One region of the Bacillus sp. Hm123 genome, then DNA from elsewhere that is predicted to be linked to it. Evidence: riboswitches for the same ligand, from Rfam matches in the RefSeq annotation. Region 1 holds a riboswitch; the other holds the start of a gene.

Evidence for each region. Region 1 has a riboswitch for FMN ahead of ribD (bifunctional diaminohydroxyphosphoribosylaminopyrimidine deaminase/5-amino-6-(5-phosphoribosylamino)uracil reductase RibD). Riboswitches for the same ligand answer to the same signal wherever they lie in the genome.
Region 2: linked by a shared signal. The riboswitch ahead of ACSVDJ_RS10825 (ECF transporter S component) and the one ahead of ribD (bifunctional diaminohydroxyphosphoribosylaminopyrimidine deaminase/5-amino-6-(5-phosphoribosylamino)uracil reductase RibD) in region 1 are both predicted to bind FMN.

Annotation. Positions count from the first base shown of each region.
Region 1 is NZ_CM200277.1:1,858,248-1,869,709, forward strand. It holds gene ACSVDJ_RS09495 (hypothetical protein) at 1-50, opposite strand, end outside; gene ribH (6,7-dimethyl-8-ribityllumazine synthase) at 216-686, opposite strand; gene ACSVDJ_RS09505 (bifunctional 3,4-dihydroxy-2-butanone-4-phosphate synthase/GTP cyclohydrolase II) at 837-2,039, opposite strand; gene ribE (riboflavin synthase) at 2,061-2,708, opposite strand; gene ribD (bifunctional diaminohydroxyphosphoribosylaminopyrimidine deaminase/5-amino-6-(5-phosphoribosylamino)uracil reductase RibD) at 2,690-3,805, opposite strand; FMN riboswitch at 3,960-4,103, opposite strand; gene ACSVDJ_RS09520 (hypothetical protein) at 4,287-4,517, opposite strand; gene ACSVDJ_RS09525 (AlbA family DNA-binding domain-containing protein) at 4,582-5,532, opposite strand; gene ACSVDJ_RS09530 (hypothetical protein) at 6,212-6,856, opposite strand; gene ACSVDJ_RS09535 (hypothetical protein) at 7,068-7,847, opposite strand; partial or broken gene ACSVDJ_RS09540 (XtrA/YqaO family protein) at 7,844-8,009, opposite strand; gene ACSVDJ_RS09545 (hypothetical protein) at 8,595-8,783, shown strand; gene ACSVDJ_RS09550 (hypothetical protein) at 8,922-9,155, shown strand; gene ACSVDJ_RS09555 (RNA-guided endonuclease InsQ/TnpB family protein) at 9,532-10,722, opposite strand; partial or broken gene ACSVDJ_RS09560 (MFS transporter) at 10,929-11,105, opposite strand; gene ACSVDJ_RS09565 (TetR/AcrR family transcriptional regulator) at 11,168-11,462, opposite strand, start outside.
Region 2 is NZ_CM200277.1:2,091,398-2,102,859, reverse strand. It holds gene ACSVDJ_RS10875 (D-alanyl-D-alanine carboxypeptidase family protein) at 1-566, shown strand, start outside; gene ACSVDJ_RS10870 (nucleoside recognition domain-containing protein) at 588-1,181, shown strand; gene ACSVDJ_RS10865 (spore maturation protein) at 1,182-1,712, shown strand; gene ACSVDJ_RS10860 (pseudouridine synthase) at 1,843-2,574, shown strand; gene resA (thiol-disulfide oxidoreductase ResA) at 2,698-3,231, shown strand; gene resB (cytochrome c biogenesis protein ResB) at 3,249-4,865, shown strand; gene ccsB (c-type cytochrome biogenesis protein CcsB) at 4,883-6,076, shown strand; gene ACSVDJ_RS10840 (response regulator transcription factor) at 6,219-6,935, shown strand; gene ACSVDJ_RS10835 (ATP-binding protein) at 6,932-8,707, shown strand; gene ACSVDJ_RS10830 (hypothetical protein) at 8,833-9,021, shown strand; FMN riboswitch at 9,043-9,173, shown strand; gene ACSVDJ_RS10825 (ECF transporter S component) at 9,315-9,896, shown strand; gene ACSVDJ_RS10820 (efflux RND transporter permease subunit) at 10,031-11,462, shown strand, end outside.

The DNA of each region.
Region 1 (11,462 bases):
CCGATACAAGCATCCGCATAAATGAGAAATAAAATGGTATATGGTGACATAAGCGCTCCTTTAAAGAATTGATGAAATCCGCTAATTACACATCTTCAACAATGTATGCACTGACCGAATCATTCATGAATGCCCAAAACGAAATGTCTCTTCAGCTTACAAATTGACTCTCATCGCATAAAAAAGAAGGTGGCCCTCGCCACCTTCTTTCTCTTTTACCCTTCGATTGACTTCACAAGATTTGCCATTTCAATCGCCGTAGCCGCTGCTTCCCAGCCTTTATTGCCAGCTTTCGTTCCGGCACGCTCAATCGCTTGCTCAATCGTATCGGTCGTTAATACGCCGAAGATCACTGGCACACCCGATTGCATCGCCGCTTGAGCCACTCCTTTCGTCGCTTCATTACTCACGTATTCAAAATGAGCAGTAGAACCACGAATGACCGTTCCTAACGTCACCACTGCATCGTACTTGCCGCTATCCGCCATCTTTTTCGCAATTAACGGAATTTCAAACGCGCCTGGCACCCAAGCAATCTCGACATCCTCTTCATCGACACCATGACGGCGTAACGCATCCTCTGCCCCGCTCAACAGCTTGCCCGTAATAAATTCATTAAAACGCGCAACAACGATTCCAACTTTTAACCCTGTACCAATTAAATTTCCTTCATATGTTCTGCTCATCTCAAAATCTCTCCCTTATTGTAAAGTGAAACTTCAATCAGTAGGGGCTTCATTCCCCACTGATTGTTAGTTGAACTAACCGGGCATTTATGGGTTGTTGATCACCCACCTACCTACAGCTACCATGTTGAGGTGGGGTCTTACAGCCCGTTAATGCGGGGTAAATGTAAGCATATGCCCAAGCTTCGATATTTTCGTCTCTAAATATTGCCGATTTTCCGCTTTTGGCGGCATTTCGATCGGTGCGCGCTCTACGACTTCAAGTCCATAGCCTTTTAATCCGGAAATTTTGCGCGGATTATTCGTCAACAGTCGCATCTCCTTCACTCCGAGATTGCGTAAAATTTGAGCGCCAATGCCGTAATCTCGCAAGTCATCCGCAAAGCCTAATTTTTCGTTCGCTTCGACCGTATCTAACCCTTGTTCCTGCAATTTATACGCCTTTAACTTATTCATCAGCCCAATGCCGCGACCTTCTTGACGCATATACAGTAAAATCCCTCGGCCCTCGACTTCAATTTGCCGTAACGCCGCCGCCAGCTGAGGACCGCAATCACAGCGGCAAGACCCGAACACATCTCCCGTTAAACATTCGGAATGGACGCGAACGAGCACTGCCTCGCCATCATTCACATTTCCTTTCACTAGCGCGACATGCTCTTTGCCAGACAGCTTTTCGGTAAAACCGACCGCTTGAAAATGACCAAAGTCCGTCGGTAAGTCGATCTCCACTTCACGAGTAATTAACTCTTCCTTTTTACGACGATACTCAATTAAATGTTGAATCGTAATTAGCTTTAAGCCTAGCTCCTCAGCCATCGTCACTAAATCCGGCAGCCGCGCCATCGAACCGTCCTCTTTCATAATTTCACAAATGACGCCTGCGCCTTTCGCTCCCGCAAGATGAGCCAAATCGACCGCTGCTTCTGTATGTCCCGCGCGCTTCAATACGCCGCCTTTTTTAGCGACGAGCGGAAAAATATGACCCGGTTGCTTGAAATCCTCTGGTACAGCTTTATCGTTTAACATTTCTTGAATCGTCGTCGCCCGCTCAAACGCACTAATGCCGGTATGCGTTGATTGGTGATCAATACTGACGGTAAAAGCGGTGCCGTGACTATCCGTATTGTTCGTCACCATCATTTGCAAGCCAAGCTTTTCAGCGATTTCTTCCTCCACAGGCACGCAAATCAAGCCACGTCCCATTTTCGCCATGAAATTAACCATTTCCGCATCGGCAAACTGAGCTAAACCGATAAAATCACCTTCATTTTCCCGATCCTCATCGTCGACAACGATCACGACTTTCCCTTGCCTTAAATCCGCTAATGCTTCTTCGATTGTGGCAAACATGTCCTTTTCCCCCTGTCTGTATTATGCAAATCCGTGCTTCGCTAATAAATCCATCGTAATCGTAGAAGTCTTCTCTTCTTTTTTATGACCAAGCATTCGCTCAATATACTTTGCCAATAAATCGCACTCAATATTGACCGGATCACCGATATTTTTCTCGGCTAAAATCGTTTCCTCCTGCGTATGCGGAATAAGCGAAATCGTCAACTTCTTATCATCCACCGCAAAAATCGTTAACGACGTACCATCTAACGAGACTGAGCCTTTGTGTAAAAAATAGTGGGCATACTCTTCAGAAAATTCAATGTCGATATATAGTGCGTTTTCTACTCTTTTTTTACTGACAATCGTGCCGACACCATCAATATGACCAGAGACGAAATGCCCACCGAAGCGACCATTTGCTGCCATCGCTCGCTCTAAATTCACTTTCGACCCACGAGCTAACACACGTAGTGACGTCGCATGAAACGTTTCTGGCATCACATCAGCGGTAAAATGAGTAGCGGTAAAACTCGTCACTGTCAAACAAACACCGTTGACGGCGATACTGTCACCGAGCTTCACATCTTCAAGCACCGTGTTCGCTTTGATCGCTAACTCTAGCGACTGAGCACCCGCTTTCAGACTTTCCACTGTGCCGATTTCTTCTATAATTCCTGTGAACAACTCGTTTCACATCCTTCTTTTGGCGACGCGGTTATTTTGATATCTTGTCCAATGATTTCAACTTTTTCGAACGTTAATGGCACCGCTTCATCCATGATCGCAAACCCTTGACCACCAACCGCTGTTGGCGCCAGCTTCCCGCCGATCACTTTCGGCGCGACATAAATTAACATCTGTTGAAACGCTCGTTTTTCAATAAAAGACGCATTGACTTCGCTTCCGCCTTCTACGAGAAGCGTCATAATGCCGATATCACCTAGCTTTTTCAATAAAAGTGGAATATCAATCTCTCGCGTTTGTAAGCGAATCACTTTCACCTCTTGTTCAATTAATTGCAGCTCTTTGGACTGAAGTGCCTCTTGGCCACAAACAACGATCGTTTCCGCTTGTTTATTTTTCACAACATGGGCGGTGAGCGGAATCCGCAAATGCGTATCTAATACAACTCGAATGGGGTGTTTACCTCCCTGGGGCAGACGGGTGGTTAAGATGGGGTTATCTTGTAAAACGGTATTGATGCCAACTAAAATCGCATCTTGCTGATGGCGAATATAGTGCACATCCTCTCTTGCTTGCTCACTCGTAATCCAGCGACTATGTCCGGTATACGCAGCAGTTTTGCCATCGGCTGTTATGGCTGTTTTCATCGTGACGTATGGTGTTTTCGTTTGAATAAAATGAAAAAATGGCGCTAATAATTCCGAAGCTTCCTGCTCGCAAATCCCGGTCTCCACTTCAATCCCGGCCGCTCGCAACCTGTCAATCCCTCTTCCAGCCACCGCCGGATTCGGGTCCTTAACAGCGATATACACTTTCTTAATCCCTCTCGCAATCGTCAAATCCGCACAAGGAGGCGTCTTCCCATAATGAGAACAAGGCTCAAGCGTCACATACAACTCCGCTCCCCTTGCCTCCTCACCAGCAGCGGCCAAAGCATGCACCTCCGCATGGCCCTCTCCCGCTTTCATATGGGCACCCATGCCAATCACACGACCATCCTTCACCACAACAGCTCCCACCGGTGGATTCGGCGACGTCTGACCTCGAACTCCTTCAGCGAGCGACAACGCAATCTTCATATAATGTTCTCGTAACATCGTCCCTAGCCATCGCTCCTCTCTTCTCCAACTCGTCCAATGAAACACATCAATTGACAGCCCATCAATCGACAAAAGCCCCTTATTTATAAAAAATAAGGGGCATAAATGGCATAACCAAATAAGCGTCTAAAAATCCAAGTTTTAAAAACGCCTCATCCTTTTCCCATCCAGACTATCACTGTCGGCTTCGGAATTTCACCGAATCCACCGCAAACGAAACCGCATGCGGGTCACGGACTAAGAGCATGAGCTCATCACCGCCGGTGGGGAATTTCGCCCCGCCCCAAAGGATCAATATTCAAGTTAATTCTTATTATTACCTTTGGAGTGTGATTGTGTCAAGGGTTTGGGTGTTTGTTGTTCGATTAATTTTGGTTGAAAATTAGAGCACCTACCTCCTCTAAATGTTTTTCGAAAGGTTCTACATCACCACCACCTCCGTAATTGAGTTGTTTTGGACATAGAAAAAAGCACCCATTTATTGAGTGCTTGAAATCCCTGGTATGTACCCATTTAAAAATGAGTAATATGCAGCAAGTAATAAAACTGCTGTTGCCAATAAATCAGCTATCATTTTAGGAATCTTAAACAAATTTAATATTATGCGAGTACCTACATAAGCAGCCGCACATATTAATGCAAAAATAAATAATTGAAATGCAAAATTACTTAAAGTTTCTTTTAAAGGATCTAAATTGATACTTTTCATAAAAACCCCATCTCAAGGATGGCGAAATTGTCCTTCTCATATATACGGCAGGAGTACGACAAAATTATTTAAAAAGTGCTGGTTCTCTATCAATAACATTTAGAAAAACATTTTTTATTTCTATTTTTTTCATGGTTGGAAACATTTTTTCTAAATCTGCAACTATACTATTTAACTTGCGGTCATTGAGATATATTTTGGGTTTTGGTGATGTGTTTAGGATGTCGTAAATAACCTCTTCTAGTATTTCTGTTTTTTGTTTTTCATATGTACTTTCTAATTTAACATTGTTCAATAAATCATTTACTTTCGACTCAATTCTTGGAATTCGAAAAACCATATTTCTAGTCACGCTCCACACATCGTCAACAGCAGATTCAATATCATCCACCCTGCTCTCTATATTACTCGAACTTGATTCAACATTATCTGCAATATCTCCGACTAAATCTACTCTATATCTCAAGTCTGATTCAAGCTCTTTAATATCTTCCACTATTTTTTTAGTTTGGATACTCAAATCATTCTTTAAATTTAATAATGTATCTTCCAATTCGATTGTAGCTTCTTTAAACTTCTCAATGAATTTTTCTCTTTCATTTTCCATAAATAAGCTAAGAAGCTGGTTTGGAGTAAGTGATTGATTCTGACCATCTCCTCTAATTTTATAGGTTCCACTTTTGGTACAGTAAGGTTTAAATAGACCAGTTGGTACATGTATTTTATAAACCTCTTTATCGGATAATTGAACTACTTCTACATTAACGTTAACTGGAGGTATACAGCTCTGTGCTTTATCCAAAATAGATAATTTAATTCCATCGTTAATCTTACACCCGACCACACGCCCCACTTGTTTTCCTTCTTGATTTTTCGCTTCTTCAACCCCCAAATAAATACAACCTCCATACTGAGAGTTTGCAAAAGAAACTAAATCTTCTGCGTCCAAACCTTTTACATTTAATTTATATTCCACATCAAAACTTTCTTCTTCAATGTATACTTCTTTAGACATGATTCCCTCCTAGAAAAACACTCTACTTTTTCATAATTATACATCAACATGAACTTTACAATCTTCAATTTTCCGCTCCGCTTGCTCTAAATAGATTTGAACAGACGACTAAGTGATCCTAAGTAACTCTGCTGTATACTCGAATGACAACCCTTCAGCTCTCACGAGAGTAAAACATCTTTCTCCCGCTTCGTTAAATCAGCTAGAACATTATCCACTGAATAGCATACTCCACATCACTAATCATACTGTTGATCATCGATTTGTCTTGTTGGTTTAACTCCGTCAATTCCTCTTTGTCTTCAATAGCGGTCTTCATTTTCTTCAGCTCTATTAATGATTATTTATATTCAAAAATTAGTTTTCGCATATTGATCCTCCTTATCGCTGTCAGACAAAGCCTCTGACTTCCTGGCAGACTGTTTCTTCCACTTCTTGATGCTGCTGTTTCCATTCCCTTAACTGTTCTTTCAAGCTTGGATTCGCCTTGATCACTCCTTAATTGCAGAATTAAAGAAAAATTGTATTTTAGTTGCAATGACACGAATAGTTGCCAAAATTATTGATTTTAGGTACTTTCGTTGCCTACTGAAAATATGGAAATAAAAAGGACACCAAGCTCTAAAAAAGCTGTAAAGCCACTCTAAAGTTTTGGTGTCCTCCAGTTGGCTGGTAGAACTTATTTTTTCTCGTTAATACATTCCTCAATTATGGCCTCTATTAACCTGACCCTTTTATTCCCTAAATATGTAAGATTAATTATAAATATCAAAAATATTATCACGGAGATAAATAACTCTACTGGAGAAAAAACGAGTAACCTTTTTAGAATTGGATTCACAAAAAGAGACTCCGGCGACCTTATGTAAAATAAGGTCAGTCCAACCAAAAAGCTAATCAATATTTTAAAGTACGTTTCTTTTTCCTTCTCTTCTTTAAAAACTAAAAAATAAGCCTTGAGTAAACGTAAATTATTCAAATCATGTTGAGTATAGACTAAGATCTTATTTTTAGCATTTTTTAGGTTTAACAATAAATTTTTTTCCACTTTTATTTCAGAAAGTAATTCGTGAATTAATAAATGTCCTCCATTTAAATCATTAAACCATTGATAAAGAGAGTTATATTTTTCTTTCTCAAACCTTAGCATATCTTTATTTTCTTTTCTTGTTTGGAGTCCAAAAGTCAGTAATAAACTTGACGAAACGAATATAACTCTAAAAATCTTTCCAATCGGAGATTCAAAGAAGTAGGTCATCATGAACATACTCAAAATAATAATTACTATGACTATTACTATTGGGCTAAAAATCTTCTCCCTCATCCCACTTCACCCTTTTCACCTTTCCGTTACAAATGACAATTGCTTTATTATTCATATTAATTATATCCAATTCCAGTAACATTGTACTAGTATTTATTTCTAATTTTTCAATCTCACAAAGTGGATTTCATCTACTTCACCACCTTCATAAAAAAGACACCAAACAGCGCTTAACGCGTCATTCAGTGTCCTTCAGATGGCTGAGAGAAGATCAAATTCTATTTAGATGAAAATATAGAGTTGTGCTTCCCAATAAATCATGACCTGGGCTTCTTTTTGCTATTATGAAAGAATCATCAGAAATAGAAAGTAAGTAGTTAAAATTATGAGCATTCCCTGCAAGATCCTTACACATAATTTTTATTTTAAAACATGGGGAAATAGCACTTGATTTTGATCCAAATATCTTACAATACATATATACATTACCTAACGCCATAAATACAGGTGGAAATTTTATTGTGAAAGCCGAATCATCACCTTCACCAGAAATATACAATGTTTCCTGCTGCGGAAAATCGGTTACTTGATAAGTACCAGCATTACCTTCAGTACATACCGTTATCATTTCTTTATTCGCACCCCACAGGTCCTCTCCTAATTTTATATGTATTTTTTCGTTTAGTTCACTGTCTGTTATATATTTTATTATCTTCTTATAATTTGTGAACTCTAAATTAATTTTCACTTCTTTAGCAATCCCTTTTGAAACATTCACTAAAGGCAGTTTAAACTCTTGTTCTTCAAGATCTGTATCTTGAGTTATCCAATTAAAAAAATGAAAACTAGGCTTCATATAATCAAGAGTGAATGTGTAATTTTTCATTTTGGGAACAATTAAAGGTTCAAGGCTTTTTTTGTATTGATCTTCCTGTCTCTCAATTGACTTTCTAGCTAGATACGCAGAATAAAAAGCAGCCCCTGCTGCTCCTACTGTGGCCATCATCCCAAATAAAGCTATTAATATGTCTACCATATCTTTGATTGTCAAAACTCTTCCCCTTCCTCCCGTCTCATCCGCTTCACTTTCCCCTGATGCGTGACAATTTTGTATTCACCATATGGTGGCAGCTCTCTGAGTTTGGCTTTGCCGTCACAGATCCACCACCACACAGCTATTTGGTAATTCCATTATATCCAATTCCAGTTTCATTGTGGAAGGATCGATCACAATTTCTTTAATAGTAGAGAAGTCCCCGATCTATTAAAATAATATTGTCAATAGTATTTAAAAGGACTGTAGCTTTCTCGGTTTTTTTGCATAGTTTTTTCTATAATGGGAAAACTTTTTATTAGGCGAAACCTCCTTTTTTTCATACAGTTGATGTGCAACCACTTAAGTCAGGAGCGATCCTGGCTTTTTTGATGTAATCCATTAACCCAAAAATGTGACAAAGTTACATGAGCGTAATCTCTCCACTTTTTAAAGACCACAGTATGGACCAATATGGAGCATGATTCTACTGGTGTCGTAGGAGAACCAACTCCTTTAGTGCTTGGATCACTACTTTTATGAATTGCGGCCAATCGAATGATAAGTCATTGTGTGTTACTAGTGTTCCTCCAAGAGAGCTAGCGAAATCACTCGGATATATCGGATGAACCTCATGGCAAGCGCAATTCATTTGTTGCCGCATTTTCAACGAAATGCGTAATAAATAACAAATCAAAAGTTGAAAAAATAAATTCTGTCTGTTAGCATTTAACAAAAAAAGTTTACATATAAAGAGGTGAAAGAATGTCTCCTAAAGTCCGCTTGTATATATCCGGCATAACTGCATTGTTATTTGTCATTCTAGTATTCATGAACTTTATTGGCTATTGGCAAGCTAATCCGACGATACAAATTCTTTTCTTTTTTATTATGGTCATCTCAATTTTTAATACAGGTATGGAAGCCGGTAAAGATTCAAAAATCAAGAGCTGATTGGTAGATTCCGATCGGCTTTTTTTGTTGAATAATCAACCTATTTTTTTATAAAAATAGTAAAACTTTGTACTCTTGTCCATTCAATATTTAAATACCAGCATACTTTATAGTAAAAGGGGGAAGGAGGGAATTTGAATGTTTAATGACAGAAAACGCCGTGATCGATTCGATGATGATGTAGCAGGTATTTTTGATCGTGATGATAGAAAAATAGTTCTTGATGTTGATAAAGTGATTATCCGCGCAGACGATGTAGTTATTGTGAAAAAAGATGACAGAAGACGTCGTGATCGATTCGATAATGATGTAGCAGATATTTTTGATCGCAACGATAGAAGAGATCATAAAAGAAAACGTTGTTGGTTTTAACCTCTTTCAGTGTCTATAAGTTCACTTAGAAATTTCAATCAGTGGGGGTTTTCTTCATCCCCCACTGATTAAAATAGGTACATAGAGGGTTGATACAATCACAAACGAATTCATGGACGTATCGGATATTTAACACTAGATACCTATGAACCTCCCCCACCTATCGCCTTCGCACTTGAGGTAGGGGTTTCTTGTCGATCCCCTTGATATCAGAAGCTGGACAATGTCCATAGGTGTACACGACACCCTCGTCTTTCTCGGGGACTGACGCTCCCATATGGAAGCAGTGGTCTTGACGCAAGGTATCTTCTCGACAGCTTGCTGCCACCGTAAGCAACAGAGAGAACATTCCCTCTGGGGCGGTTCTGCCCATCTACTACGCCTGTACAGGACGTAGATACGTGATGTTAGTCAGCATCACTTCTCGAAACTTCCCGTACAAATATTGGGATAAGATATTCGCTGCACCGTGGACATCCCGATGCTGTTCATAGCCGCAGGAGCATTGGTAGTTTCGTGAACGGACTTTGTTTCGTTTTCCGCAAGCAGGGCATGCTTGCGTCGTATAGGCTTCGTTTTCTTTTGATAAGGAGACGCCAGTCGCTTCTAATTTATAGGCCAACTGCTTGGTTAGTTTTCCAAAGCTCCAGTTGCTGAGTTTTTGGTTCACTTGTTTGGAACGGAGGCGTTTTCTTTTTTTGTTTCGTTTGCTTGTGTGCCGCTGAACGCCTTCCACATCGCCAAGAGCGACATGCCCGACTTCTTGTTCCACACACCAGTTCACAAAGGCTCGGGTCGTCTTATGCAGGAGATCTCCTAGCTGCCGTTCGCTTTTGGAGAGAATGTACTTCTTTGCCCGGTTGTATTGGCGCCATTTTCTCGACCCTTTTTGACACCGGCTCATGAGAATTTGTAGCTCTCTCACTTTTTTATTTCGCAACCGGTGAATGCTGCGCATCTTCCTGCCCGAAATCACTAGCGCTTGTCCGCTCGTACTGACGGCGGCAATCGTATGAATCTCACCTGGATCAATCGCGGCTGTATGACCATCTGAAATCGGTACAGGCTCGATGCCATCTTCATACGACAAACAGGCATGCCACCGACCGTCGTAGACGAGTTCTACTTCTTTGACTAGACCATTGGGGACGGACGAAAGCTTCAATACGAGAGGTGTCTGTTGTTTTCCCTTCCATCTTCCTAAGCTAAGTATCAGTTTACGTCCTTCTAACACGAAGGATTTGTCCACCCATTTAGGATGAAACACGAATTTTTCTTTGTATGGATACCGGATAGACTTGTTCGTTTTTCGCGCTTGACGAACGCCTTCTCGGGCATGCAAAAACTTATGGCATACCGCTTGGATCGTCTGACTGTGAAGAGGATATAAGCCTTTGAGTTCAGCTTGAAGGTTGCTTTTGTTAATCCACTTGCCGTGAATCCGGTAATAATACCGAGCCAACTGCACGCAGTCATTCCAAATTGTTCCGCAGATCCGACGTAGGTGAAATAACTGTTGAAGCGTGGACTGTGGCGCTGAAAAGCCCGTTTTCAACGTTCGATACATGAGATCCCCTCCTTTGTCATCATTATAAAACGAATATATGTTCCTATCAAGAACAAATGGAAACTTTCATCCTTTTTTCTTTCGACAAAGTTCGGGAGGTCCTCAACGAAACGCTTTTCGGCTGTGCCGAACCGAGATTCATCCCCTCCCTACTCGCTGGTCTGTGCCCTTCACGCTCCTTGAGGAAGAGGACTTCTCTCGGATTATGTTAAAATGGGGCCTCCTACCACCATTGCTCCTGCATAAGCTGTAATTAAATATCCAATAGATGAGACAGAAACCTGAAAAGCAAGAGCAAGTTCGTTCATCATACCTGCAACCATAAATTCTGATGTAGTCATACAAAAGATAGCTAAAGCTAGCAAATAAATCATCGATGGCATAAAAACACTCCTTATTTATTATTGTAATGATTGGTACAAAAATAGCGAGAAAAAAGAGCGCACTAAGCGCCGAAAATGGACTCCATTGTTCCTTTGATAACCTGTTCAGCCAACGTCCGATTTTGCATCGATACATTAAGAACACGGAACCCGTAATAACTGCTCAAAAAAAGACTAGCTAATTCCTCGGTTGATAGATTCTTTGAAATTTCACCCGTTCGCAATCCTTCCTCCATCACCTTTTCAATAGCTTGTTTAAGAAGCTCAACATGCCTTGAGAAAACTTCTTGAACCATTAAATCATTATTAGCTCGTTCCACGCTGGCATTGATCAATAAGCATCCTTTTTGATCAATA
Region 2 (11,462 bases), 230 kb from region 1:
GTGAAATAGCTGGAACGGAAAAATATCGAGTTAAAGATCCGAGTGGCGAGTGGGATCGTATCTGGCATAATAAAAACCGTTTATTGACAGAAAAATATGAATATTGCACAGGGGGAAAAACGGGTTATACGAAAAAAGCTCATCGGACGTTAGTAACAACAGCGACGAAAGGAGATATGGATTTAATTGCAGTGACATTGGATGCATCTGATGATTGGAATGACCACATTTATATGTACGAATCGAGCTTTGAGAAATATGATCCTAAAGTGATTTTGCATAAAAAAGCAATGAAGATAAACAATTCTTTTTATGACGGTCATATCTATTTAAAAAGGGATGTACTATTCCCGCTCACAAAAGAAGAGGAAGAACAACTGTCCATTCATTATAAATTGCTAAGGCCGAAAAAAAGCTGGAAGCATGGGAAGGTACCTGAAGTGGTCGGACAAGCTGAAGCTTTTTTAAATAAAGAAAAAGTATTTACAATCCCTATTTATTATAAGCAGGAGAAAAACGATGAGCAGAACTCTCTATGGGAGAAGTGGAAGGAATGGTGGTCATGATCAACGATGGTGAAATGAATCATGGTTAATTATATTTGGGTAGGGATGACCTTGATTGGACTGATTTTTGCAGCGATCAACGGCAAAATGGATGAGGTGAATAAAGCAGTATTTGAAGCCTCCGGAGAAGCGGTGACCATTTGTATCGGATTAATTAGCGTGCTTGTGTTTTGGCTTGGCATTATGAAAATAGCGGAGAAAGCTGGCATGCTCAAGCAACTCGCTCGTTTGTTCAAGCCGATGGCGAAACGATTATTTCCGGATATCCCGAATGATCATCCAGCGATGGGCTACATTTTGTCGAATATGACGGCCAATATGTTTGGGCTCGGGAACGCAGCGACGCCTTTTGGGATTAAAGCGATGGAAGAATTAAAGCGATTAAACGGGGGGAAAAGTGAAGCGAGTCGCTCCATGATTACTTTTTTAGCGATCAATACATCGAGCCTTACGATTATTCCAACGACGATCTTAGCGATCCGTTTTTCTTATGAATCCGCTTCGCCAGCGGAAATTGTGGCCCCTACCTTGTTTGCAACGGCTTGTTCTACGATGTTTGCGATCTTGATCGACCGCTATTTTCATTCTCGTCGCATCAAAAAGGGAGGGGGATAAATGGCTTGGCTCTCGATCATTTCTATTTGGATCATCCCTGTCATTATCGGCTTCATTTTACTTTACGGTACGTTCAAAAAAGTCCCCACATATGAAACGTTTGTTGAAGGGGGAAAGGAAGGCATTCATATTGCCATCTCGATTATCCCTTATTTAGTCGGAATGATGGTGTCGATTGCTATTTTTCGAGCTTCTGGTGCTCTTGAAGTGGTCGTAGATTGGCTGCGACCGCTTTTATTATCGATCGGTCTAGCACCTGAAGTGTTTCCACTTGCCTTAATTCGTCCAATTTCAGGGACGGCCGCTTTAGGAATGGTGAGTGATTTAATTGCAACTCATGGGCCGGATTCGTATATTGGCCGTTTAGCTTCTGTCATGCAAGGTAGTACAGATACGACCTTTTACGTATTGACGATTTATTTTGGAGCGGTTGGCATTAAGCAAATGGGTGATGCCTTAAAAGTCGGCTTGCTGGCCGATTTGGCCGGGTTTATAGCCGCTATTTTTATCGTTTCATGGATGTTTTCCTAAAAACTGTTCCGTTGCGGAGCAGTTTTTTTAATAGATTTGCCTTTTGTGAATAACATCTGCGGCTTTTCTTATTTCAATCAATGTGTAATAATGCATAATGACACATATTGAAGAATTTAGAGGTGATGGAATGGAGCGACTACAAAAAGTGATCGCACAAGCTGGATTTGCGTCAAGACGTAAAGCAGAGCAACTAATAATAGAAGGAAAAGTAACAGTGAACGGGAAAGTGGTAACAGAGCTCGGAACGAAAGTGTCACCTTCTGATAAAGTAGAAGTGAGCGGTGTTCCAGTTGAAGGACAAGAGAAGGTTTACTTCTTGTTTTATAAACCGCGTGGCGTCATTTCAGCAGTTTCTGATGATAAAAATCGTAAAGTTGTAACGGATTATTTTCCGTTTATTGAACAAAGAATTTTTCCGGTCGGACGGCTTGATTATGACACATCAGGGTTGCTACTGTTAACGAATGATGGTGAGTTTGCTAATTTGTTGACACATCCACGTTATGAAATTGATAAAACCTATGTGGCGCGCCTCAATGGCATTCCGCAGCGCTATATGTTAAAGCAGCTAGCTTCAGGCATCAAGCTAGAGGATGGAAAAACAGCGCCAGCAAAGGTGAAAGAGCTGTCTGCCGATAAAAAGAAGCAGAGAGCAAACATTGAAATTACGATTCATGAAGGACGTAATCGACAAGTGCGTCGTATGTTTGAAGCGATCGGCTTCGAGGTTCAAAAGTTAAAGCGTGAAAGATACGCATTTTTAACGTTAAAAGGATTGAACGCAGGGGAGTTTCGCGAGTTAACAGCTCATGAAGTGAAGCAACTACGTACATTAGCTGAAACTGGGATGTTGCGCTGACAAGAAATTGTCACACATCCCTTTTCCCCCTTTTTAGGGGAAAGACGGAAGTGGTATAATTGGTGTGAAGGTTCAATCTGTAAAATATAACAATGTTATGTTCCATCGGGAGGGGATCACTTCTTGGATAAAAGAAAACAACGGTTTATGATGCGTTCTGTCATTTTAGCTATTTTAGCGATAGCTGTCGGCTACACGCTTTATACGAATTTGACAAAAGAGGCTCGTGGGACTTTGCAAGTTGGGGAAGAGGCCCCTGATTTCGTGTTAACTGATCTTTCAGGAGAGAAGCATCAGTTGTCGGATTATAAAGGAAAAGGTGTATTCCTTAATTTCTGGGGAACATGGTGTGCTCCATGTAAAGAAGAAATGCCTCATATGGAAACGGTGTCAAAAGAATTTAAAGATCAAGGGGTAGAAGTTTTGGCTGTGAACGTTGGCGATTCGGAATTACAAACGAAGAATTTCGCTGAACAATATGGCTTAACGTTTCCGATTGCGATCGATACAACAAAAGAAGTAGAAAAGGCGTATGGAGTGAGCAGACTTCCAGCTACATATATGATTAATGCAGAAGGAAAAGTGGAAGAGATCGTTGTTGGTGGCCTCGTGAAAGAAGAACAGGTGAGAGCTTTATTTGAAAAAGTGAAACCATAATTTTAAGGAGTTTTGAAATGGAGAACGTGAAATGTGAATGTGGCCATGTCAATCCTCACGGAACAATTTTATGTGAATCCTGTGGAAGAGCGCTAACGGAAGAAGCGAAACAAGAAAAGCTACATGATATGCGCTATGAAGGCAGTGCTCGCCGATCACAAACGTATCAAAAAACAATCGTTGATAAGGTGTGGAACTTCTTTTCTTCCGTAAAGGTTGGGGTTTGGCTAATCGTTTTAACACTTGTTGCATCATCCATTGGAACCATTTTTCCGCAAAAGCTATTTATTCCTCAAAATATACCACCTGAGCAATATTATGAAGAGGTGTATGGCTTTGCGGGGAAACTATATTATCTGTTTGGCTTTTATGATTTATATAATTCTGCTTGGTTTATCGCTTTAATTGCATCTATCGGTGTATCTCTTGTCATTTGTAGCCTTGACCGTGTAATTCCTCTTTATCGCGCGTTAAAAAATCAACGAGTCGCTCGTCACGTCTCGTTTATGAATAAACAACGTTTTTTCACGAAGCAAGAAGTGAAATTGAGTGAAGAAGAATGGAATGAGGTGAAGAAGCAATTAGCTAGTAAGCGCTATAAGCTTCGAGAAGAAGAAGGTAGCTTACTCGCCGAAAAAAATCGCTTTTCTCGTTGGGGTCCTTACGTGAATCACGTCGGTCTTATTATTTTTCTATTTGGTGCGATGCTTCGTTCGATGGACGGTATGTATGTCGATGAAACATTGTTTGTTCGTGAAGGAGCTACTTTAGAAATTCCAGGGACGAACGGCGAATATTATTTAAAAAATGAAAAATTTATCGTCGAAAACTATGATAAAGACAAAGATCCTGAAGTGTTTAATCAAGCGTTGGAAAAATCAAATGGGGTAGTGAAGACGTATCAAACAAATGCCGTCCTTTATCGAGATGAAAATCAAGGACTACCTGGTGCAGAACCGAAGCTAACGAAGGTGAAATCTGGAGAAATTCGCGTAAATGAACCATTTAAATTTGATAATTACGCCCTTTATCAAGACAGTTTCACTAAAGACGAATTAAAATCGATGGAGTTTGGTTTAACGAATAAAGCGACCGAAGAAGAAGTTGGAAAGATCAAAGTTGACTTGTTAAACCCTGAAAAAGTGTACGACCTTGGGAATGGATACGAAGTTAAATTAATTGGGTACTTTCCGGACTATGATGGTTTTTCTGAAGAAGGAGAACCGACGACTAAGTCGCCTAACCCAAACAATCCTGCTTTTTTCTTTAGAATGATTTCCCCAGAGCATCCGAAAGGAGAAGTTAGTTTCGTTGCGATTCGTCAAACGCTTGAGCCGCTCGGAGAAACTGATTATAAAATGGAGTTCAAAGGGGTTGAGACACGAAACATTTCTGTGCTGACAGTACGGAAAGATTTAACGTTATGGATTTTAGCTATAGGTGGAGCGATCTTTATGATTGGTGTTGTCCAAGGTGCTTATTGGAATCATCGTCGTCTATGGATTCGCCAAATCGATAACGAAGTATACGTGGCTGCCCATACGAATAAAAACTGGCATGGGTTGAAGCGAGAAATTGATGCTGCAATCGGTTCAACGAGAGTACCGGTGTTAGAGGATCAGCAAAAGTCGTAATAGAAAGGGGAATGGAGATGTCTAGCTTAGTTCAATGGAGCGGAAATCTTCTTTATGCCGCATTTATATTATACTTAGTGGCGACAATTCTATTCGGAGGAGCCGTTCGCCAAAAGAAAGATCAGCAAAAACAAGAGGAAAACCGTTGGGGAAAGTTAGGGTTTGCGGTCACGGCGGTCGGCTTTATTGCTCAACTAGGTTATTTTATTACGAGGTGGATCGCTTCAGGCCATGCACCTGTCAGCAACTTGTTTGAATTTGTGACCTTCTTTGCGATGATGTTAGTTGGAGCATTCATTATTATTTATTTAATGTACCGTCTACCGGTGCTCGGCTTGTTTGCTTTGCCAGTGGCGACGATCATCATTGCCTATGCGAGCATGTTTCCGAGCGATATCAGCCCGCTGATTCCGGCGCTTCAAAGTCAATGGCTAGCTATTCACGTAACAACGGTCGCGGCTGCAGAAGGAATTTTGGCGATTAGCTTCGTTGCAGGATTCATTTATTTAGTAAAAAATATTGATCAATCGAAAAGAAGCAAGCAAACGATTTGGTTAGAAGTAGTGATATTTAGTCTTGTCGCAACGATCGGTTTTGTTATTGTTACAACATCGTTTAATCTGGCTGGATATGAAGCAGAATTTGACTATATTAATAAAGATGGGAATCCGGCGCAGGAAACATTTCTCATGCCGGCGATCATCGGTCCAAATGAAGGACAATTAATGACGGATAGCAAGTTTGAGCCAATCGTAGAAGTCCCTGGCTTTATTAATGCGAAAAAGCTAAATACTCTTGTTTGGTCACTAGTGGCTGGGCTCCTGCTTTATTTAGTTATTCGCCTTGTGACTCGCAAACGATTTGGCGCACTTGTACAGCCTTTTGTGAAAAATGTAAATTCAGATTTAATGGATGAAATCAGTTATCGTGCGGTCTTAATTGGGTTTCCTGTCTTTACTCTCGGAGGATTGATCTTTGCGATGATCTGGGCGCAAATTGCTTGGTCTAGATTTTGGGGGTGGGACCCGAAAGAAGTATGGGCTCTTATTACATGGTTATTTTATGCGGCCTTTTTACATCTTCGGTTATCGAAAGGTTGGCATGGGGAAAAGTCAGCCTGGCTTGCTGTGATCGGTTTTGTCATTATTATGTTCAACTTAGTAGCGGTGAACTTAGTAATAGCAGGTCTTCACTCGTATGCAACGCCGTAAATCGGAAACCTCCGCTTCTGCGCGGAGGCTTTTTCTATACAGATCGTTAATGCGAGATAAATTGAAAAAAAATACGGATTAGTTAATAATGAAAGTAATCAATAAAAAGTATGATTTATTGGATGATTAGGAGGCTGTTACGTTGGAAAATGAATTAAAGGTTTTAATCGTGGATGATGAGGAAAGAATTCGCCGTTTGTTGCGAATGTATTTAGAAAGAGAAAATTATATAATCGATGAAGCTGAAAATGGGGAAATGGCTCTTGAGATGGCTTTAAGCGAAGAATATGATTGTATTTTATTGGACTTGATGATGCCAGGGAAAGATGGAATTGAAGTGTGCAGGGAACTGAGAGAGAAGAAAGCAACGCCTGTTATTATGTTAACGGCAAAAGGTGAGGAAGCGAATCGCGTCCAAGGCTTTGAAGTCGGAACGGATGACTATATTGTGAAGCCGTTTAGTCCGCGAGAAGTCGTTCTTCGCGTAAAAGCATTATTAAGACGTTCTTCTCCAACGTCCTATTTACAAACGGATACGAAATCTAAAGACTTAATTGTATATCCACATTTAACCATCGATAATGACGCTCATCGAGTGACAGCGGATGGAGAAGAGGTCAATTTAACACCGAAGGAATATGAATTGCTATACTTTTTAGCGAAAGCGCCAGATAAAGTATTTGACCGTGAGCATTTATTAAAAGAAGTGTGGCACTATGAATTTTTCGGAGATTTACGAACAGTCGATACACATGTGAAGCGCCTTCGTGAAAAGCTAAATAAAGTATCAGAGAAGGCGGCCAAAATGATTGTCACTGTTTGGGGAGTTGGCTACAAATTTGAGGTTGTGAATGAATGAAGCTTTGGAGAAGTGTTGTAGGAAAGCTGTGGATGACGATTCTTTTACTCGTATCGTTTGTTTTGTTTTTCTTAACGATTCTACAATTAGAGTTTTTCGAGAATTATCATGCGAGAGAAGTCGAAAAGGAATTGTCTGATACAGCAACAAAGATTTCAAAAGTGCTTTCTGACCATGAAGATAAACAAACTGGTATGCAGGTGGCTTGGGATTTAGTCGATGAGCCAGTTCATCTCATTATTGCGGAGAATCAAGAGCGTTTTCATTATTCACCAGATGATGATTTGAGTAAAGTTTTAGAACAATCGAAAGTGATCAATGACCCCGTGTTATCTCAAGTGTTTACAAAGAATAAGAAAGTACAGACAGAGCTACCTATTCAAGGGGGAAGCCATTCGAATCGACATGAAAACTCGATTGTGATTGCTGTTCCGCTACATATGAAGGCTGATGAAAACGGAGCTGTCATCATTTACCAATCACTTGAAGTCATTAAAGAAACGTCTCAGCAAACAACGAGGCTGATCTTGTTAGCGGCTGGCACTGCGATTGTGCTAACGACTATTTTTGCCTTTTTCCTGTCGACAAGAATTACGGCTCCTTTAAGGAAAATGAGAGAAGCCGCAACAGAAGTGGCGAAAGGAAAATTTGATACAAAAGTGCCGATTTTAACGACGGATGAGATTGGGGCACTCGCTACATCCTTTAATCAAATGGCTAAGCAACTAAATTACAACATCCATGCACTGAACCAAGAAAAAGAGCAATTGGCAAGCATTTTAAGCAGTATGGCAGATGGAGTCATTACTTTTAATCGAGACGGGACGATCTTAATTACCAACCCACCAGCGGAGCGTTTTTTGCAAAATTGGTATTATGAAATGGGAAATACTCATCATAATGAAACGATGCCTACTTTAGTAGCTGAGCTGCTGAGAAAGGCAATTGAAACAGAGACCGAGCAAGTTGGCGAACTGCCCTTGAAGGATCGTTCTTATGTCGTCATCGTCAGCCCACTTTACAATGATAAATCCGTTCGTGGAGCGGTGGCGGTCGTTCGTGATATGTCAGAAGAGCGGCGATTAGACAAGCTCAGAAAAGATTTCATTGCGAATGTTTCTCATGAACTTAGAACACCGATTGCGATGTTACAAGGCTACAGTGAAGCGATTGTAGACGATATCGCCGGGACGGAAGAGGAAAAGAGAGAGATCGCCAAAATTATTCATGAAGAATCGTTACGAATGGGACGTCTTGTGAATGAATTGTTGGATTTAGCGCGAATGGAAGCCGGTCATATTACTTTAGAGTTAGAAGAGGTAGAGCTGTCCTCGTTTATTAAACGAGTGGCGAATAAATTTCACGGTTTAGCGAAAGAAAAGCAAGTTGAGTTGAAATTAACGATTCCTGATGAAAATAGCTATCTCGATATCGATCCAGATCGGATTGAGCAAGTGTTGACGAATTTAATTGATAATGCTCTTCGTCACACACAAGAAAACGGCTTTGTGGAAGTGAAACTAGAACGAAAAGTGGATGGCTATGAAGTGCATGTTCAAGATTCTGGTGTCGGTATTAGCGAAGAAGACTTGCCATTTGTATTTGAGCGGTTTTATAAAGGAGATAAAGCAAGAACAAGAGGCAAAGCAGGTACCGGGCTTGGGTTATCTATTGCTAAAAATATGATCAAAGCGCATCAAGGAAGTATTAAAGTGCAAAGTCGATTAGGCGAAGGCACAACCTTTACCTTTTATTTACCGCGAAAAAAATAAATCATCTAAAAGCTGGGGGAGCTATTGTTTAGTAGCTTCCTCTTTTTTTAAGTCATATTGAAAACGCTTTCGTGCATACAACTAGAAAGGCAGAGGATAAAGTGATCGCAAGGAGGCGGATCGATATGACGGATTATGCAAGGAGGTTTTTTGTTGTGTTAGCGATGGCTTTATGTATCAGTTTACTTATTCTTGCTGGAGGAATGATTTATCAAGGGAAGGAGCCGAAAAAAACGAGTATTTCTGACGGGAGAAGCTTAGAGGTGATTACATACAAATTAAATACTTCACATAATCGCTCATATTATGTATAATAGGGTCTAAAATAAATATCATTTCATCTTCGGGGCAGGGTGTGATTCCCGACCGGCGGTATAGAAGCGTTAGTTTCTGAGCCCGCGAGCCGAAAGGCAGATTTGGTGAGAATCCAAAGCCGACAGTATAGTCTGGATGGGAGAAGGTGAAGGTCTGCCAGCGTTCAAAAAGTATAGTTTTGAACGTCTATTTAAGTATGACTTCAAACTCCCTTAAGCCTTTTGCTTGAGGGATTATTTAGTTGGCAGCCTTTCTTCTTGTGTAGGATGGATGAGAAGAAGGAGAGAGTTTTGTGAGAAAGAAGAATATTCGAGTGTTAACGTCTGTTGGTTTATTAAGTACATTATCGTATTTATTAATGCTACTTAACTTTCCGGTCCCACCATTTCCAGGGTTTTTAATGGTTGACTTTAGTGAAATTCCTGCATTAATTGCCGCTATTGTTTTCGGTCCGCTTGCTGGAATTATGGTAGAGTTTATTAAAAATGTGTTGAACTTCTTTGTCGCAGGTAGTCCAACAGGAGTTCCTGTCGGTCATTTCGCTAATTTTATCGCAGGGGTGACGTTTATCCTTCCTGTGTATTATGTGTACAAGAAATTTGAATCGAAAAAAGGAATGGTCGCTGCTCTTATTGCTGGCACGACGGTAATGGCTGTAATGATGAGTGTGTTAAATTATTATGTGATTTTACCGGCTTATACGCTCTTTTTAAATGCACCAGCTATGTCAGCACCGGAAACGAAGCAACTGATCATTTCGGCTATCTTACCTTTTAATTTCGTGAAAGGGTTACTGATGACGGCTGTCTTTTTATTAATCTACTCCCGTATTCAAGTGTGGATGAAAAAACAAACCATTGCACAAAACGCTTAATAATAAATCGATGAGATCTCTACTAAACGAATAGTAGGGATCTTTTTTTAGAAGAACATTTAATAAATGCAGGCAGAATAAAAATAAATTATGATAAGCGTAAATGATTCTTTGAATAGAAATGAGGGAGATGTATGAATTTCTTAACGAGGTTTAGCTTGAAGAATGCCTTTGCTGTTTTTATCATTTCTTTTTTATTTATTTTAGGAGGATTATATTCATTTACTAAGTTAAAGATGGATCTATTGCCGAATATTGAGTTTCCGCAATTAAGTGTTGAAATTGTCTATCCGGGGGCTTCTCCACAAGATTTAAATGAGCAAGTGACTTCGAAGCTTGAAGAGCAGTTTAAAGGGCTAGAAGGAGTGAAAAAAGTCCAAAGCTCCACATTTGAAACATTATCGGTCATTAGTATGGAATTCCCTTTTAATACGGATATGGATGAAATCGAGCAGCAAGTGAATAATTTCATTCAAGAAACGGGCTTGCCTGAGCAAACGAAAACGGAAATTAACCGCTTTTCTTTTGGAAGCTTTCCGATCTTTAACTTATCTCTATTCGCTAAAGAGGGAATCGACTTACAAACGTTACTTGATGAGGAAGTTATACCCGAATTGAATACAATCAATGGATTGAACAGCGTATCTGTCGGTGGCTTGAAGGAAGAATGGCTGCAAGTCACTGTCGATCCAAATAAAGCACGTTCATATGGTTTATCGCTTTCGCAAATTAAAGATCAAATGAATGAGCGAGATTTATCGTTTCCAGCTGGAACGATTGAAGGCGATCAAATTCAAGTGCCTGTTCGTGTGCAAGAAAAGGTAGAAACGAAAGCGCAGTTAGAAAACTTGATCATTACGCCAGCTGCGTTTGTTCCTAACGCTCAACCTGTTGCTCTAAAAGAAATTGCGACGATTGAAGAAGTAAAAGATCGCGCGGAAATTACACGTTATAACGAAAAAGATGCGCTATCGATGGCGGTAACGAAGAAGCAGGATGCCAATACAGTAGAGGTCGCGAAGAAAGTCATTAGTATTATGGACAAATACGAGGGAGAGTTTGCTTACGCCGTCGGATTTGATTCAGCAGAGGGAATTGAAAAATCAGTTCGTACATTAGTAAAAGAAGGGCTATTAGGTGCGTTATTTGCTTCATTAGCGGTTTTATTATTTTTACGAAATGTGCGTGCGACGATGATCGCCATTATTTCGATTCCGTTATCGTTGCTTGTTACATCAATCTTCTTATATCAGCTAGATATTTCATTAAATATTATGACGCTTGGTGGTATGGCTGTTGCTGTTGGGCGAGTAGTTGATGATAGTATCGTGGTGATTGAAAACATCTTTAGGCGTATACGTAAATCAGGGGAAGGGATGACGAATGAGTTAATTATTCAGTCAACGAGAGAAATTTTAAAAGCGATCACTTCCTCGACGATTACGACCGTTGTTGTCTTTTTGCCGCTTGGCCTTGTTGGTGGCATTACTGGAGAGTTCTTTCTTCCGTTTGCGGTGACGATTGTTATTGCTCTTCTGACATCCTTGCTTGTATCCATTACGATTG